3 regions of the Saccharopolyspora sp. NPDC045839 genome follow, and region 1 is predicted to be linked to each of the others. Evidence: riboswitches for the same ligand, from Rfam matches in the RefSeq annotation. Region 1 holds a riboswitch; each other region holds the start of a gene.

Region 1 (6,001 bases):
ACGTCCTCGGGCCGCACCCCGGCCCTGGCCAGGTTGCCGAGGAAGTCGGTGTTCAGGTGGCTCCACACCGGCGAGTACGGCCGCTCCTTGTGGTTGCCGACGCCGGTGTCGACCAGGATCGTCCTGCCCTCGCTGCGCAGCAGCCACGTCTGGATGGCCGACACGCAATCGCCGGTGTGCGGGTCGAGGAAGTCCGGGGCGAGCCAGGGAGCGTTCCAGGCTCCCTCGGGACTCTCCGGGAAGAAGGTGTCCGGCGGCATCTCGACCGGACCGAAGTACTCCACGACCCGGGTGATCGTGACGTCGCCCAGCACGATTTCGCGCATGTCCCCTCCGGGGTGTTCGCTGGTGTCCCGGCCAGCGTGCGACCCCGGTGCGCCGACCGGCCAGACCCGCGTTCGCCTACCCCCGGCAGGGGCAGGCTCGCCGGCCGAGCGCGGCGGATACTGCGGGTATGGGTGTTCCTGGCTTGCTGGGCGAGTTCCTCCGGGCACGGCGTGCGCGCCTGCGCCCCGACGACGTCGGCCTGCCCGAGTTCCACGAGCGGCGACGCGTGGCGGGGTTGCGGCGGGAAGAACTGGCGCAGCTGGCCGGGGTGAGCGTGTCCTACTACACGCGCCTGGAGCAGGGCCAGTCGGTCAACGCCTCCGACGCGATCCTGGACGCCCTCGCCGGAGCCCTGCGGCTCGACGAGCACGAGCGCGAACACCTCCACCAGCTCGCCGCGCAACGTCCCCGGCCGCAGCGCCGCCCGCCGCTGGAACGGCTCGACCCTTTGACCCGCGACCTGATGCGGTCGTTCGGGGCCGTGCCCGCGCTGGTCCTCGGCAGGCGGAGCGACGTGCTGGCCTGGAACGCGCTGGGCCACGCGCTGCTGGCCGGGCACCTCGACCGAACCGCTCCGGAACGCCCGGCGGACCGGCCGAACCTGGCCCGGATGCTGTTCCTCGACCCGCACACCCGCGACCTCTACGCGGACTGGCAGCGCAAGGCGCGCGCCGTCGTCGGCAACCTCCGGCAGGTCGCTGGACGGCATCCCGAAGACGCCCTGCTGGCCTCGCTCGTCGGCGAACTGTCCATGAAGAGCCCGGAATTCGCGACGCTGTGGAGCGATCACCGGGTCAAACCCTGCGAAGCGGACGAGTACGAGCTGCGCCACCCGCTGGTGGGCTCGCTCGCGGTCGCGCAGCAGATCCTCGTGCCGGCCCGCTCACCGGAGCAGTCCGTGGTCGTGGTCACGACCGCGGACGGCTCCGGTGCGGAGAACGCGATCAAGCTGCTCGCGATGCGTGCGCGGGACTAGCTCTCCGAGCCGCGGCGGCGGAAGGCGCCGATGATCGCGGCCGCGAGGGCGGCCACGACGAACGACGTGAGCGCGGCGCTCATCCACGCCGGGACGGTGAAGCCGAGCGCCTCCCGCAGACCGGTCCACAGCCGGCTCCACCAGCCGAGTTCGCCCGGGTTGATCAGCTGGAACGCCGCGAAGCCCAGGAACCAGGCCAGCAGCATGCCCCAGCGGGACGGGGCCTGCGCGGACAGGTCGTAGCTGCGGCGGCGGCCGTGCAGGAAGTAGTCCACCGCCAGCACGCCGAACATCGGCACGAACACCGAGCCGATCAGCAGCAGGAAGTTCGAGAACTCGGCGATGTCCAGGGTCAGCGCGAGCAGGGTGATCAACGCCCCGATGATCACGCACAGCACCCGGCGGTCGGCGCTGGGCCGCAGGTTCTGGATGGAGACCGCGGTCGAGTAGGTGTTGGCGAAGGACTGGTCGACCTCGCGCAGCACCAGGATGCCGAAGAAGATCACCCCGAGCGGCACCGCCAGCATCGGGTCGAACACCTTGTCCGCGTCGCCGGCCACCATCGCCAGCCCGATCAGCCCCAGCAGGTAGCAGGCGATCTGGGTGACCGAGTAGCCCACCGTCGCGGCGGTGAACGCGCCGGACACCGACTTCGAGTGCCGCGAGTAGTCCGAGGCGACCGGGATCCAGGAAACCGCGACCGCCAGCGCGGCGTCCGCGCCGGGCCAGAAGCCCTGCCAGGAACCGGTGTTCATCTCCGGCAGCGGCTGCCGCAGCAGCTGGACGAAGAAGTACACCATCGCGATCGCCACCGCGATGCTGACGTAGCGGCGCAGCAGGCGAAGCGCGCCGAGCGGGCGCAGCGTGAGCACGGTGGTCAGCGCACCGGCCACCAGCACGTACAACCAGTGCGGGCCGCCGCCGAACAACGCCTCCGCGCCCTGCGCGATCACCAGGAGTTCGAACGTTCCCCAGCCGATCAGCTGCAGGATGTTCAGCACCGTCGGCAGGTACGACAGCTTGGTGCCGAACAGGCCGCGCAGCAGCATCATCGCCGGGGCGCCGGTGCGCGCTCCCGGAACCGCCGCGAGGCCGACCATGATGCTGCCGATCACGGTGCCCACCACGCACGCGGTGACGGCGGCGGCGAACGACAGCTGCGGCACACCGGCCGGCGCGAGCACGGCCAGGGCACCGCTGAAGCCGAGCAGGCTCACCCCGAGGTTGCCCCAGAACGCGCCCTGGTCGAGCACGCCGAGCGTCTTCGGCGCCGGTTCGTCCAGGGTGTGCGGAACTTCGGCACGATCGACGTCAAGCGCCATCAACAGCTCCCTACGCCGGCATTATCCGGACAGGTTCTGCGGTCGGTGGCGCGGTGGTGCCACCCTCTCAGCCCGGTACGCCCGAGCTCCCGCGTGGATCGAGTCGGCGACACCTTACCCCGATCAGGTGACAGATGCCAGCCGGGTCACCGGCGGCGGTTGCCGAACAGGCCGCGGGTGATCTCCCGCCCCAGGGCGCTCGCCGCCGAGCGGAAGAAGGACCGCACCGCGGGGTTGTCCATCGCCTTCTCCAGGAACCCCGCTGCTTCCGACTTTTCCGGCATTTCAGGCTTTTCCGGCGCGGCGGCGATCTTCCTCGCCAGGAGTTCGTAGGCGGATTCCCGATCGACGGTCTGCTCGTACTTCCCGTGCAAGCCGGACGAAGCGGCGGCGGCTCGCACCGCGTCCTCGCCGATCGTGCCCATCAGCGAGCGGGGCGCGCGGAGCCGGGTCCACGCGACCGGCGTCGGCGCGCCGGTCTCGGAGAGCACCGTCACGATCGCCTCGCCGATGCCCAGCGACGTCAGCGCCTCGTCGAGCTCGTAGTGCTCGGTCGCCGGGTAGGTCTTCACCGTGCGCGCCAGGGCCTTCTGGTCGTCCGGGGTGAAGGCCCGGATGGCGTGCTGGACCCGGGCGCCCAGCTGGGAGAGCACCGCGTTGGGCAGGTCGGTGGGCAGCTGCGTGCAGAAGAACACGCCCACCGCCTTGGACCGGATCAGCTTGACGGTCTGCTCGATGCGCTCCAGGAACGCCTTGGACGCGTCGCTGAACAGCAGGTGCGCCTCGTCGAAGAAGAACACCAGCTTCGGCCGGTCCAGGTCGCCTGCCTCCGGCAGCTCCTCGAACAGCTCGGCCAGCAGCCACATCAGGAACGTCGAGAACAGCACCGGGTCGGCCTGCACGTCGTCGAGCTCCAGCAGGTTCACCACACCCCTGCCGTCGACCTGCCGGAGCAGGTCGGCGACCGCCAGCTCCGGCTCGCCGAAGAACTCGTCCCCGCCCCGGGCCTCCAAATTGGACAGTGCCCGCAGGATCACACCAGCACTGGCGGCCGAGACCCCGCCGATGCCCTTGAGCTCGGCCTTCCCCTCGTCGCTGGTCAGGTACTGGATCACCGAGCGCAGGTCCTTGATGTCCAGCAGCGCCAGCCCGCGCTCGTCGGCCCAGTGGAAGATCAGGCCCAGCGTCGATTCCTGCGTCGCGTTCAGGCCGAGCACCTTCGCCAGCAGCAGCGGCCCGAAGCCGGTCACGGTCGCGCGGATCGGCACGCCCCGGCCGCCGGTGCCCAGCGACAGGAACTGCACGGGGAACGCCGCGGGCCGCCAGTCGTCGCCGACCTCGGCGGCGCGGGCCGCCACCTTGTCCCCGCCCTCCCCGGGAGCGGACAGGCCGGAGAGGTCGCCCTTGACGTCGGCCAGCAGCACCGGCACGCCCGCATCGGACAGCTGTTCGGCCAGCAGCTGCAGCGTCTTCGTCTTGCCCGTGCCGGTCGCGCCCGCCACCAGGCCGTGCCGGTTCATCATCGCCAGCGGGATCCGCACGGCGGCAGCGGCATCGGCCGAGCCGTCGACGACCACCGCGCCGAGCTCGACCGCCGCGCCTTCGGTCGCGTAGCCCGAAGCGATCTCCTCTGCCGCGTTGCCCGCCACCGCGCCCTCCGCTCCTCGCCGGTTCCCGCCCGCTCGACGCTATGCCGCCGGGTACCCGCCCGGGCGACTCGCCACCCGGACGAGCGATGCATCGGCGGGTCCGGTCAGGGCCGGTATTGACCTCGACCTTGGTGCAACTCCTAACCTCGGGAACAGCGGAACACGACGAGGAAAGCGAGAACACCATGCCCGTCCAGCTCAACCACACCATCGTCGCCACGTCCGACAAGGTCGCCCACGCGCGGTTCGTGGCCGACCTGCTCGGCCTCCCGGACCCGGAACCGTTCGGCCCGTTCATGTGCGTCCAGACGAGCAACGACGTCACGCTGGACTACCTGGAGACCGACGAGAAGATCGTCCCGCAGCACTACGCGTTCCTGGTCAGCGACGAGGAGTTCGACGAGATCTTCGGGCGGATCAAGGCGCAGGAGCTGCCGTACTGGGCCGACCCGGCGCACCAGGAGGCGGGCGAGATCAACACCCGGGACGGCGGTCGCGGCGTCTACTTCGACGACCCCGACGGCCACGCCCTGGAGATCCTCACCAAGCCCTACGGCAGCGGCCGATAACCACCCATTTCGCCTGCTCAGGACCCGTGAGTACGTTGAGTCGCCATAGCCATAGCGACCCAAAGTGCTCACGGGCACTGACCTGGCAGAACGTCCGGTGCGCGCTCCAGGGGATGGGATCTTCCGCCCGATCCGGTTAGAGTGTGGTCTGACCACCTGTCCGGACCATGGCGTTCGCGTCGCCGGGCGGTCGAAGGCGGCGGAAAGGAGCCACCGTGAGCGTGCCCGAACTCGATCGTCTCCGGCAACGGATCGGCGCGGAGGAGGCCCTCGTGGTGGCGTTCTCCGGCGGCGTCGACTCGGCGCTGCTGGCGGCCGTGGCACACGAGGTGCTCGGTTCGCGGATGCTCGCGGTCACCGCCGTCTCACCCAGCCTCGCCGCCGACGAACGACGGCAGGCCAAGGAGTTCGCACGCAGCCGCGGTTTCGCGCACATCGAGGTCTGCACCGACGAGGCCGACCGACCCGAGTACGCCGCGAACGACGGAAACCGCTGCTACCACTGCAAGTCCGCGCTGTTCGACGCGCTGGAGCCGCTGGCGGCCGCCATGGGCGCCGGCATCGCGCTCGGCACCAACCTGGACGACCTCGGCGACCACCGGCCCGGCCAGCAGGCCGCCGCGCAGCGCGGCGTCATCGCGCCGATGGTGGACGCCGGGCTCAGCAAGGAAGCGGTCCGGCGGGCCAGCCGGGAACTCGGACTGTCCACTGCGGACAAGCCGGCGGCGGCATGCCTGGCCTCGCGCGTCGCCTACGGCGACCCGGTGACACCCGAGGTGCTCGGCCGCATCGAGGAGGCGGAGGCGGCGATCCACCGCCTCGGCTTCGAGGTGTGCCGCGTGCGGGCGCACGGCCAGGGCACGGTGGCCCGGTTGGAGGTCCCGGCGGCCGACATCGACCGGGCCGCGACGCGGCGCGAAGAGCTGGACCGCGCGGTTCGCGAGGCCGGTTTCCAGTTCTGCGCGCTGGATCTGGCCGGATTCCGAAGTGGACGGATGAACGTGCTGCTGCCGCTGCTACCGGCCCGGACCGCGTCATGACCGGGTTCACCGATCTCGGATACGCGCGGGTCGACACCGACCGGGAATCCCGGCAGGGCCTCCCCGAGGTCGTCTACGCGCCCGGCAAGCAGCCCGAAGAGATCGCCGGCATCGTCGC
Region 2 (6,001 bases), on a different contig from region 1:
TCGGCGCTACTGTTCAGGCACGCATAAGGCTGGCTTGATCTTCGGGCGCCGGCTCGTCGCGGCAGCACGTCGCCGCCGCCGGCGTTCGGGCGGCCGACTTTCGGGCATGCTGAGGTATCAGGACTCGGCAGGCCGGCGACTCGACGCCTCGGGGAGCGGAACAACGGCGGCAAGGTTGCGGTGGTAGGAGGAACGATGCTCGAAACGTCCGTGTCCGGTGGGGCGGACTCGCCCGGACGCGCACAACGCGAACCGAAGTACTGGGGGCTCAAGCAGCACCTGTTGGACATGCTCCGATCCCTGCCGCCCGGTGCGCCGATTCCTACCGAACGCTCGCTGGCCGCCGAGTTCGACGTCTCGCGCACCACGGTGCGCCAAGCGCTGGCCGAGCTGACCGTGGAGGGCCGGCTGCTGCGGGTCCAGGGCAAGGGCACCTTCGCGGCGAAGCCGAAGGTCGCCCAGCGGCTGCAGCTGAGCAGCTACACCGAGGACATGCGCGCCCAGGGCCGCCAGCCCACCTCCCGGCTGCTGGAGGTCGTCGAGGAACCGGCCGCGGAGGAGCTGGCCGAGCTGCTCGGGACCAAGCCGAGTTCGACCGTGCTGCGCCTGCGCCGGCTGCGGCTGGCCGACGGCGAGCCGATGGCCATCGAGACCACCCACCTGCCGCTGACCCGGTTCCGCGGGCTGACCACCCGGCTGGAGTCCGGCGGCTCGCTCTACCAGGTGCTCCGCGAGAGCTTCGAGGTCGAGCTGGGGCACGCGGAGGAGACCATCGAGACCGCGCTGGCCAGCCCGGAGGAGGCCGAGCTCCTCGGCTCCGACGTCGGCCTCCCGATGCTGCTGCTGTCCCGGCACTCCTTCGACACCGAGGGACGCCCGGTCGAGTGGGTCCGCTCCATCTACCGGGGCGACCGCTACAAGTTCGTCGCCCGCCTCAACCCACCCAACTGAACCCCTGAGCAGCCCGTTTCCCGTGGAAGGGCACCCCGGATCGGGGTGCCCTTCGTCGTTGCCGGCCGCGTTACGCGAAGTGGGAGTCCTCACGGTTCGGCAACGATCTGGAGAAAACGCTCGTGCTCGCCCGTTGGACCGTTCAGGGAGAGTGCGTTCAAGAGCGTGGGAGCGATGGGCAGGCAGGAAGAGGTCAGGCGGAAAGAGGAGTCGGACGACCAGGAGCCGGACGAGGAGGCCAAGAAGTCCAAGAAGATCGACGTGGCGCCGACCCAGGTCGCGGGCGCGGCGCTGGCCTCGGTGACGGCGGCCTTCCTGGGATCCCGGCTCGGCGTGGCGGGCACCTTGATCGGTGCCGCGCTGACGAGCGTGGTGATCACCGTGGGCGGGGCGCTCTACCAGCGGTCGTTCGACAGCGCGAAGGAGAAGGCGGTGCACGCCGCCGCGAAGGCCTCGGTGCTGAAGCTCCGGCGGACCACCGTCGCGCGCTACGTGTCCAAAAAGGACGAAACCGTCGAGGCGACGCGGCGGATCCGCCTGGCGCCCGGAATGCATTGGCCGGGCGGGGAAACCGTCGTGGACGAGGACCGCACGGCGAAGATCGACACCGACGCGGCGACCCGCATGCTGAACGTGGCCGAGGCGGGGCAGGCGACCGAGGTCGTCGCGCCCGCGAAGCCGGCCGCGGACCCGCGCAAGCGCCACGTCCGGTGGGCGATGGTGGCCGCGAGCTGCGCCGGGGTGTTCGCGCTGAGCATGCTGATCGTCACCGGGTTCGAAGGCGTGACCGGAAAACCGCTCTCCGGCGGTGACCGCGGCACGACGCTCGGCCAGGTGCTGCACCGCGACGAGCAGCGCGCGCCCAGCGTCCCGGCCGAGTCGACGAAGCCGCGGGAGACCCCGACCCAGCAGCCGCAGCCGACGACCGAGGTGACGCCGACGCAGCAGCCGACGGTGCAGCCGACCGCGGAAACCCCGACGCCCACCCGGGAGCAGCCGACGCAGCCGTCGACCACGGCCGAACGGCCCAGCCAGGCGCCGGAATCGGGCCGCCCCGAGATCCCCCTCGAAACCGGCGAGCCGCGTCAGTCTTCTTCTGGGGGATAGGAAATCCAGGCCAAACGCCTCCTGCGCTAGCTCAATCGAGTTGCGCAGGAGGCGTTTTGGGCGAATGGGGCGAAAGGCGGATGTGGGACTGATGTTCTCCTCTGATACTGGATCGGCGACGGGGCGATGAGATCCAGCTCACGAAGAGGGAGACATCAGATGAAGCGCAGACTCGCGGCCCGGGTGGCCGGGACCGTGATGTTGGCGGCGGGAACGGTGGCCGCGTTGACCATGCCCGCCACCGCGACCGAAACCGCGCCGCCCGCGGCAGAAGCGGCGACCCTGCTCGACGCGATGCAGCGCGACTTCGGCCTGGACCGGGACCAGGCCCTCCAGCGGCTCGACCAGGAAGCCGCTGCAGCCCAGGCCGACCAGCGGCTGAGCGCCGCGCTGGGCAGCACCTACGGCGGGTCCTACTTCGACCCGGCGCTCGGCAAGCTCGTCGTCGGCGTCACCGACCAGGCCCGCTTCGACGAGGTGCGCGCGGCCGGCGCCGAGCCGAAGCTCGTCATCTACAGCATCGAGCAGCTCAACGGGGTCGTCGAAGGCCTCAACCTGCGCAGCGCGGTCGCCCCGAAGGGCGTCTCCGGCTGGTACGTCGACGGCAAGGTGAACTCCGTCGTCGTCACCACCAGGCCGGGCACCGCCCCCGACGCGGCGCGGTTCGTGCACACCTCCGGAGTCCTCACGGATGCGGTGCGCGTCACCGAATCGCTGGAGAACCCCCGCACCTACGCCGATGTCATCGGCGGCAACGCCTACTACATCGGCAGTGGCTCCCGCTGCTCCGTCGGATTCTCGGTGCAGGGCGGATTCGTGACCGCCGGGCACTGCGGCAACGTCGGCGACTCCACCTCGCAGCCCACCGGCCGGTTCGAGGGCTCGGAGTTCCCGGGCAACGACTACGGCTGGGTCCGGGTCGGCTCCGCCGACACCCCGCGCCCGCTGGTGAACCGGTACGACGGCAGCACCGTCGGCGTCGCGGGCTCCACCGAGTCCGCCGTGGGCGCGTCCATCTGCCGCTCCGGCTCCACCACTGGCTGGCACTGCGGTTCGGTGCAGGCCAAGAACCAGACCGTGCAGTACCCGCAGGGCACGGTGACCGGCCTGACCCGCACCAACGTCTGCGCCGAGCCCGGCGACTCGGGCGGCTCCTGGCTGTCCGGTAGCCAGGCCCAGGGCGTGACCTCCGGCGGTTCGGGCAACTGCAGCTCCGGCGGCACGACCTACTTCCAGCCGGTGAACGAGATCCTGCAGGCCTACGGCTTGACCCTGCTCACCCAGTAAGCGCCACCAGACCGGCCCCCGGCACCCGGCCGGGGGCTGCGTCGCGTCCGAGCGTTACGGCAGGCGGTCGCGGAGCTCGCGGGCCGCGGCGCGCGGGTCCTCGGCCTCCGTGATCGCGCGGACCACGACGACCCGCTCCGCGCCGGCCTTGAGGGCCTGGTCCAGGTTGTCCGGGCCGATGCCGCCGATCGCGAACCACGGCCTGCCGTGGCCGCGGTGCTCCGCGGCGTGCTCCACCAGCTCCAGCCCGGCCGCCGAGCGGCCCGGCTTGGTCGGCGTCGTCCACACCGGGCCGGTGCAGAAGTAGTCCACGCCGGGCTCGATCGCGGCGGCGTCCGCCTGCACCACGTCGTGCGTCGACCGGCCGATCGCGACGTGCTCGCCGACGATGCGCCGGGCGATCTCCACCGGCAGGTCGTCCTGCCCGAGGTGCAGGATGTCGGCCTCGGCGGCCATCGCGACATCGGCGCGGTCGTTGACCGCGAGCAGCGCGCCGTGCCGCAGGCACGCCTCGGCCAGCACCTCCAGCGCCGCCAGCTCGTGGCGGGCCTCCAGCGGGGCGCCGTTCGGGTTCTTGTCCCGCAGCTGGATGATGTCGACGCCGCCGGCCAAGGCGGCGTCCGCGAACTCCGCGAGATCACCGCGCTCGGCGCGCGCGTCGGTGCACAGGTACAGCCGCGCCTCGTCGAGGCGAGCGCGGATGCCGAAGCCGTCCAATCCAGGCATGCCCCACAGGGTAGCCTCCCGCGACGCCGCCGCCGGACCGCGTGAACGCGGGCACGGGCGCGCGTTCCCATTCGGCGCCCGAAATTTGTGAAAGTTGCTCGACCGCCTGTCTTTGAAGCGGCGCCAGCCGCTTAGCCCACCCTCGCAACTCGCACCGCCGCGGGTTCTCAGGCGTCGTCTGGCGAGGACAGCCCCAGCGCCGCGTATTGGTCATACGCAAGTCGGGGCTCCCACAGTCCAGGCGGCGACAGCAATTCCCGCAGGGGGGCCGCTACCTGCACCGCTACGCAAAGTGAGTTCAAGACAGGTAACGACGTGGCGATCCTCGACGGGTACGGTGGTTGCTGGTGAGCACGGGAGCCCGGGTGCCGGGCTGAGAGGGGGCGTTGGCCCCGACCGTCGAACCTGATCCGGGTCATGCCGGCGCAGGGAGCGTGGAGTGTCTGAAGAACGGAACAAACGCGTCGTCGTCGTGGGCGGCGGCGTGATCGGCATGTCCGTGGCGTGGCGCGCAGCCGCCGCCGGGCATCGCGTGCAACTCGTCGACGCCGAACCGGCGTCCGGGGCGTCGAACGTGGCCGGCGGGATGCTGGCGCCACTCGCCGAGGCGTGGCCCGGCGAAGAGGAACTGCTGGAACTGGGCGCGGCATCGCTGCGGCTCTGGCCCGAGTTCGCCGACGAACTCGCCCGGGCCTCGGGCCTGCCTTCGGGGCTGCGCCGCGAGGGAACCCTGGTCGTGGGCGTCGACAGCGCGGACCGCGCGGAGCTCGACAACCTGGTCGACTACCTCGCGCGGCTCGGCCGCGCCGTCACCCGCCTGACCGGCCGGGAGGTGCGGCGGCTCGAACCGTCGCTGGGTCCGGCGGTGCGCGGCGGGCTCGAAGTGCCGGGCGATCTAGCGGTCGACAACCGCCTCGCGCTGGCCGCGTTGCGCGCGGCCGCGACCGCGGCGGGCGTCGAGTTCGTCGCGGCGAACGCGAAGAACGTCCGGCCCGGCGCGGTGGAGCTCGAAGATTCCACTGTGGACTGCGATGTCGCGGTGATCTCGGCGGGCGTGCATTCGGGCGCGCTGCATCCCGCGCTGCGGGACCGGATTCGGCCGGTGAAGGGCGAAATCCTCCGCCTGCGCGCGCGAACCACGGCGCTGCCGCCGCCGAGCCGCACGATCCGCGGCCCGGTGCGCGGCCGGCAGACCTACCTGGTGCCGCGCGACGACGGCGGCCTGGTGCTCGGCGCCACCCAGTACGAGGTGGGGTTCGACACCGAGGTCACCGTGGGCGGGGTGCGGGACCTGATCGCCGACGCCGAGCGGCTGATGCCGGGCATCGCCGAATACCGGCTGGTCGAGGCCGCGGCCGGGCTGCGCCCGAGCACCGACGACAACCTGCCGGTGCTCGGCTGGCTGGAACCCGGTGTCCTGGCGGCCACCGGGCACCACCGCGGCGGCTTCCTGCTCGCCCCGGTGACGGTCGAGGCGGTGCTCGCGCTGCTGCGCGACGAGGAGCCCGCCGTCGAGATCAAGGCCGCCGATCCGAGCCGATGGGGAGGACAGCAGTGCACGTCGTGATCAACGGGGAGACCCGGCAGGTCGCCGCCGACGCAACGCTCGCGGCGGTGCTGCGGGAGTTCGGGGTGCCCGAGCGTGGCGTGGCCGTGGCGCTGGACGGCGCCGTGGTGCCGCGCGCCCTGTGGCCGGGCACCGCGCTGCGCCCCGATGCCGCGATCGAGGTCCTCACCGCAGTGCAGGGCGGCTGACGCCCCCTCCGGCCCGAACCCCCTTGCGGGGCAACAGAAGCACACCGGATCCCGTGCTACCCGGATTCGGTGGACCCGTTGTTAGGAGAGTCATGGACGACCCGTTGGTGATCGCCGGCCGCGAGTTCGGTTCGCGGCTGATCACCGGGACCGGAGGGGCGACGAACCTCGCGGT
Region 3 (6,001 bases), on a different contig from region 1:
TTCAGATGGACCGGGGGCTGATGCGCCAGAACGTCGACACCGGCCCGACCCCGGCGCCGAGCGGGTAGGCGTCAGAGACGCTGCGCGTGACGAACCGCTTGCCGCTGCGCACCGCGTCCGGCATCGAAGCGCCCTTCGCCAGGGCGGCCGTGATCGCCGACGCGAACACGTCGCCGGCGCCGTGGGTGTGCACCGTCGCGTAGCGGGGGCCGGGCAGCGGGATCGCCTCGTTGCCGTCGAAGAGCAGGTCGATGCACTCCGGGTCGTCGGCCAGGTGGCCGCTCTTGATCAGCACCCACTGCGGGCCGAAGTCGAAGACGGCCTTCGCGGCGTCCAGCAGGTCCGCGCGGGTGCGCGCGTCGATGCCGGTCAGCAGCCGCACCTCGTCGAGGTTCGGCGTGACCAGCGTCGCGCGCGGGAAGGCCTCGTGGCGCAGGGCGTCCAACGCGTCCGGGCGCAGCAGCGGCTCGCCGCTGCGGGAAGCGGCGACCGGGTCCACGACGAACGGCGTGCGACCGCCGCGGCCGATGCCGTGCTCGTCGCAGACGTCCAGCACGGCCTCGATGGTGGCGGCCGAGGCGAGCACCCCGGTCTTGGCCGCATCCACGCCGATGTCCGAGGCGACCGCGTCGACCTGCGCGGCGACGGTCTCCGGCGGGATCTCGACCAGCCCGGTGACGCCGACGGTGTTCTGCACCGTCACGGCGGTGACCGCGGTCATGCCGTGCACGCCGCAGGCGAAGAAGGTGCGCAGGTCCGCGTGCATCCCGGCGCTGCCGCCGGAGTCCGACCCGGCGATGGTCAGCGCGGTCGGGGGAGCGGTGTTGTTCGCGGGCCGGCGTTCGTGCCCGGCCGAGATCTCGTGCATCCACTTCATGTTACGGCCCCGCTCCTACCGGTCTTCCAAGGCGCGGACCGGCCGGGAACGCGATTTCAATGGAAATTGGACCTTCGATTTCAATGGAAATTGCGGTCCTCCGGCGTGTCGGGCCACGACACGCCGGAGGATGTTGACGACCTGCCCGGGGTCAGTCGGCCAGCGGGAGGTAGACCTTGCCGCCGGCCCCGGCGAACTCGTCCGACTTCTCCTGCATCCCGGCCTCGATCGCCTCGACGCTGGTCAGGCCGCGTTCCGCGGCGAACTTCCGGACGTCCTGGGTGATCTTCATCGAGCAGAACTTCGGCCCGCACATGGAGCAGAAGTGCGCCGTCTTGGCCGGTTCGGCGGGCAGCGTCTCGTCGTGGAAGGCCCGCGCGGTGTCCGGGTCCAGCGAGAGGTTGAACTGGTCGGTCCAGCGGAACTCGAACCGCGCCTTGGACAGCGCGTCGTCCCGCTCCTGCGCCCGCGGGTGCCCCTTGGCCAGGTCGGCGGCGTGCGCGGCGATCTTGTAGGTGATCACGCCGGTCTTGACGTCGTCCCGGTTCGGCAGCCCCAGGTGCTCCTTGGGCGTGACGTAGCAGAGCATCGCGGTGCCTGCCTGGGCGATCATCGCCGCGCCGATCCCGGACGTGATGTGGTCGTAGGCGGGGGCGATGTCGGTGGTCAGCGGCCCGAGCGTGTAGAACGGCGCCTCGCCGCAGAGCTCTTCCTCCAGGCGCACGTTCTCGACGATCTTGTGCATCGGGACGTGGCCGGGGCCCTCGATCATCACCTGCACGTCGTGCTCGCGGGCGATGTGCGTGAGCTCGCCGAGGGTCTCCAGTTCGGCGAACTGCGCGCGGTCGTTGGCGTCCGCGATGGAGCCCGGCCGCAGGCCGTCGCCGAGGGAGAACGTGACGTCGTAGTCGCGCAGGATCTCGCAGAGCTCGCTGAAGTGCGTGTAGAGGAAGCTCTCGCGGTGGTGCGCCAGGCACCACGCGGCCATGATCGAGCCGCCGCGGGACACGATGCCGGTGACCCGGTTCGCGGTCAGCGGCACGTAGCGCAGCAGCACGCCGGCGTGCACGGTCATGTAGTCCACGCCCTGCTCGCACTGCTCGATGACAGTGTCGCGGTAGATCTCCCAGGTCAGCGCGGCCGGATCGCCGTTGACCTTCTCCAGCGCCTGGTAGATCGGCACGGTGCCGATCGGCACCGGCGAGTTGCGCAGGATCCGCTCGCGGGTCTCGTGGATCCGCTTGCCGGTGGACAGGTCCATGACGGTGTCGCCGCCCCAGCGGGTCGCCCACACCATCTTCTCCACCTCCTCCTCGACCGAGGAGGTCACCGCGGAGTTGCCGATGTTGGCGTTGACCTTCACCAGGAACTTCTTGCCGATGATCATCGGCTCGCTCTCCGGATGGCAGCGGTTGGCCGGGATCACGGCCCGGCCCGCGGCCACCTCGTCGCGGACCAGCTCGGGCGACACGCCCTCGCGGACGGCGATGTACTCCATCTCCCGCGTGATCACGCCGGCCCTGGCCCAGCCGAGCTGGGTCCGGTGCTCCCGCCCGTCGGTCCACCCCGCCCGCATCCGATGAAGTCCACTATGGACGTCGACGATGGCGTTCTCGTCGGTGTACGGCCCGGAGGTGTCGTACACGTCGAGGTGCTCGCCGTTGGTCAACTCGATGCGGCGGAATGGCACTTGCAGGCCGGATTCGGTGTTCCGGAACACCTTTCGCGAGCCGCTGATCGGCCCGGTGGTGATCTGGGTTCCGCTTTCGGACGCGTTCGGACGCACGTCGGCCACTGCCATCCACTCCCTACGCCGGCATTACCCGGTCAGGTTCATGCGGTCGGCGGCCCCGGAGTTCTCCAGCCGCCCTCTCAGCCCGCTCTTGGTGCGAGCTCCCGCGGTGTTGATTTGTCGCTGCCCGAGGCTAGCCGGGAGACCGCGGCCTGCCAACCCCGATTCACCCCGATGACGGCAGGCTGGTTTGCCGTTAGGCTCATGACCAGGGCGATCGCGACGTTGTCAGGGGTGGTGAGTACGGTGCGTGATGACATCGATACAGGAGGTGATCGCGCTTTGACTGCTGCCCCGGCGCTCGAGCCCTCGACGTGGCACGAGCTGGTGGAAGCCTGGCGGAATGTGCAGCTGCCGGGCAAGGGCTGGCGCGCGGAGATCATCGAAGGAGTGATCGTGATGACGCCGCCGCCCGGAAAGCCGCACAACAAGGTCAATTCCCGTGTAATCAAGGCGTTGGCCCGGGTGATCCTGGATGAGTGGGAGTTGGCTACGGCGCTGGGGGTCGTGATCCCGGCAACCGGTGAAACCTACGAACCTGATCTCGCGGTGGTCTCACGTGAAGTGTTGGATGCAGATCCGCCGGGTGATCCTGTTGTAGCGGATCAACTGCTGCTCGCTGTCGAGATCACATCGTGGAGTAATGCCAAGACAGATCGGGAAACGAAGCTCAGGGGGTACGCACTTGGTGGTGTGCCGCTCTATCTCCTGATCGACCGATTCCGGTCTGGTGGGCCATCGGTATTGCTTTACTCCAACCCTGAGTCCGGCAGTTATCGAGAGATGTCCTGCGTGCCTTTCGGTAAACCTGTCGAGTTGCCCGATCCGTTCAACTTGACGCTTGAAACCGGGGATTTCTGAGGTTCAGTCTTCGTCTTCGGCGAAGGGGTCGCCGGATTCCGCCGGGTCCCAGGTCAGGCCCGGGATTCCCCAGCCGTTGCGGCGGACCATCTTCTTCGCCGCCCGCGCGTGGCGGCCCATCAGGCGGTCCAGGTAGAGGTGGCCGTCCAGGTGGTCGGTCTCGTGCTGCAGGCAGCGGGCGAAGAAACCCGTCCCCTCGACCTCGATCGGCTTTCCGTCCACATCGGACCCGGTGACCTTCGCCCGGCTCGCCCGGCCGGTCGGGTAGGACTCGCCGGGCACCGACAGGCAGCCCTCCCAGTCGTCGTCCGGATCCGGCATGGTCTGCGGGATCTCGGACGTGGTCAGCTCAGGGTTGACCACTACGCCGCGGTGCTGGACGCCCTCGTCGTCGGGGCAGTCGTAGACGAACACCCGCAGGTCGACGCCGATCTGGTTGGCCGCGAGCCCGACCCCGTTGGCGGCGGCCATCGTCTCGAACATGTCCTCGACGAGGGTGCGCAGCTCGTCGTCGAAGTGCTCCACCGGGCGGGTGGGGTTGTGCAGCACCGGGTCGCCGACGACGCAGATCGGGTGAACAGCCATGAGCGGGACTTTAGCGGTTTGGGCAGTCGGGGCGTCGGGGTGTTCCGGGCCCGGTACTCGCCGGTGTGATCCGCTCCCGCCGGGATTCCGGGCATGGTGTAATTGAGGAGGAATCACAGCTGTGTGATTCCAGCGAACGCGGGAAGTCCCGAATCGCGAGGCGAGGAGCCAGATGGACGCCGCCCAAATGCTGACCGCGCAGGAGATCGCTCGTCAGTGCGAGCAGCTGGCGCGCCTGCAACAGCGGAAGCCGGAATCCGATCCCGCACCCGGTCGGCGGTTGCGCCTCGCCGAGCCGATCACCCAGCCGATCGAGCGGATCGTCGAGCCGCCGCCGGTGCCGCCCCAGCCCTTACCGCCGGACGGCGAGCTCACCGTCCGGGAGCGGGGCATCCTGGCCTTCGAGTCGCAGTGGTGGAAGCGGGAAGGTGTGAAGAAGGAGCTCGCGGTCCGCGAGCTGTTCGACATGTCGCCCTCGCGGTACTACCAACTGCTGAACGCGTTGCTGGACAGTCCGGTCGCCGAGCGGGCAGACCCTATGCTGATCAAGCGGCTGCGCAAGGCACGGGCGGGACGGCAGCGCGCACGGGCCGCCCAACGACTGGGAATCGAGTTGCACTGATGGCTTCAGGGGAACCCACCGGACCGGCCAAGGCCAAGATCATCGGCTTCGGGCTGATCGGCGTCGGTGCGATCGCGGGCGTCATCGGCATCACCACGCTGGTTTCCGGCGGTAACACGTCGAACACGGCCCGACCGCTGCCCCCGGAACCGGGCAACAACCCGCCGGTCACCTCGCTGGCGCAGAACCCGCCCGCCGATTCCTCCGCGGTGCCGCCCGCCGGCACGACGCCGGTCGCACCGCCGGTCGCGCCGCCACCGGCCACACAGGACACTCCGCCGCCTGTGCCGCCGCAGGGCAACCAGAACCAGGACGTGCCGGTCGGTTCCGGCAACGCGACGGGCAAGATCCTGGTGCGCGTCTACAACAACAGCACGATCGGCGGGCTGGCACACCGCGCCGCGGAGGACTTCCGGGGCACCGGCTACGAGGTTCCGGAGGTCGGCAACTACTCGGCGGGGCGCATCCCCACCACGACGATCTACTTCCGGCCGGGCACGGTCGAGGAGCAGCAGGCGAAGGACATGGCGGCCCACTTCGGGGCGCGCGCCGAGGCCCGCTTCGACGGCATCCAGGACGCCACGCCGGGCCTGATCGCCATCATCACCAACGACTACAAGGGCGCGGTAGCCGCCAAGTGACCCGCCGCGTCACCCGGGACGGCGCGAATCGCGCTGCCCTGGGTGACGCGAAGTCGCGCGGTCAGGAGCGATGGGTGGCGTAGGCCTCCAGGGACGCGAGCTGGGCCGGGTCGAGGGAGGGCCGGACGGCCTTCCGGGCCGTCGCGAGGTGCGCGGCCGAAACCTCCGCCGCGGAAAGGGATTCGCGCATCGCCGTCAGGGCCGCTTCGCGGATCAGGGCCGCGCAGTCGGCGGCGGAGTAGCCGCCCAGCTCGGCGGCCAGGGCGGCAAGGTCCACATCGGACGCCAAGGGGGTGTTCTTCGCCGCCGCGCGCAGGATCGCCTCGCGGGCCTCCGCGTCCGGCGGCGGGACGTAGACGAGGCGCTCCAGGCGACCGGGGCGGAGCAGGGCCGGATCGACCAGCTCGGGGCGGTTCGTCGCGCCGAGGACGACCACGTCGCGCATCGGTTCCACGCCGTCGAGCTCCGTCAGCAGCGCCGCGACCACCCGGTCCGCCACGCCGGAGTCCGAGGACTGGCCGCGGCGCGGCGCCAGCGCGTCCACCTCGTCGAGGAACACCAGCGTCGGGGCCGCGTTGGCGGCCCGCAGGAACAGCTCGCGGACCGCCCGCTCGGACTCGCCG

The links. Region 1 has a riboswitch for thiamine pyrophosphate ahead of AC07EQ_RS01845 (purine-cytosine permease family protein). Riboswitches for the same ligand answer to the same signal wherever they lie in the genome.
Region 2: another riboswitch for thiamine pyrophosphate. It lies ahead of thiO (glycine oxidase ThiO); the one in region 1 lies ahead of AC07EQ_RS01845 (purine-cytosine permease family protein).
Region 3: another riboswitch for thiamine pyrophosphate. It lies ahead of thiC (phosphomethylpyrimidine synthase ThiC); the one in region 1 lies ahead of AC07EQ_RS01845 (purine-cytosine permease family protein).

The regions. Positions count from the first base shown of each region.
Region 1 covers NZ_JBWKKH010000001.1:442,238-448,238, forward strand. Annotated here, with positions in the region: gene AC07EQ_RS01835 (MBL fold metallo-hydrolase) at 1-326, opposite strand, end outside; gene AC07EQ_RS01840 (helix-turn-helix transcriptional regulator) at 455-1,303, shown strand; gene AC07EQ_RS01845 (purine-cytosine permease family protein) at 1,300-2,625, opposite strand; TPP riboswitch at 2,616-2,728, opposite strand; gene AC07EQ_RS01850 (helicase HerA-like domain-containing protein) at 2,772-4,274, opposite strand; gene AC07EQ_RS01855 (VOC family protein) at 4,460-4,843, shown strand; gene larE (ATP-dependent sacrificial sulfur transferase LarE) at 5,059-5,883, shown strand; gene larB (nickel pincer cofactor biosynthesis protein LarB) at 5,880-6,001, shown strand, end outside.
Region 2 covers NZ_JBWKKH010000010.1:144,985-150,985, reverse strand. Annotated here, with positions in the region: gene AC07EQ_RS16880 (GntR family transcriptional regulator) at 196-951, shown strand; gene AC07EQ_RS16875 (hypothetical protein) at 1,126-2,058, shown strand; gene AC07EQ_RS16870 (S1 family peptidase) at 2,218-3,345, shown strand; gene thiE (thiamine phosphate synthase) at 3,400-4,071, opposite strand; TPP riboswitch at 4,415-4,520, shown strand; partial or broken gene thiO (glycine oxidase ThiO) at 4,508-5,638, shown strand; gene thiS (sulfur carrier protein ThiS) at 5,626-5,826, shown strand; gene thiG (thiazole synthase) at 5,919-6,001, shown strand, end outside.
Region 3 covers NZ_JBWKKH010000010.1:134,901-140,901, reverse strand. Annotated here, with positions in the region: gene thiD (bifunctional hydroxymethylpyrimidine kinase/phosphomethylpyrimidine kinase) at 2-868, opposite strand; gene thiC (phosphomethylpyrimidine synthase ThiC) at 1,029-2,678, opposite strand; TPP riboswitch at 2,666-2,787, opposite strand; gene AC07EQ_RS16820 (Uma2 family endonuclease) at 2,874-3,530, shown strand; gene AC07EQ_RS16815 (peptide deformylase) at 3,534-4,115, opposite strand; gene AC07EQ_RS16810 (DUF3263 domain-containing protein) at 4,288-4,737, shown strand; gene AC07EQ_RS16805 (LytR C-terminal domain-containing protein) at 4,737-5,378, shown strand; gene AC07EQ_RS16800 (AAA family ATPase) at 5,440-6,001, opposite strand, start outside.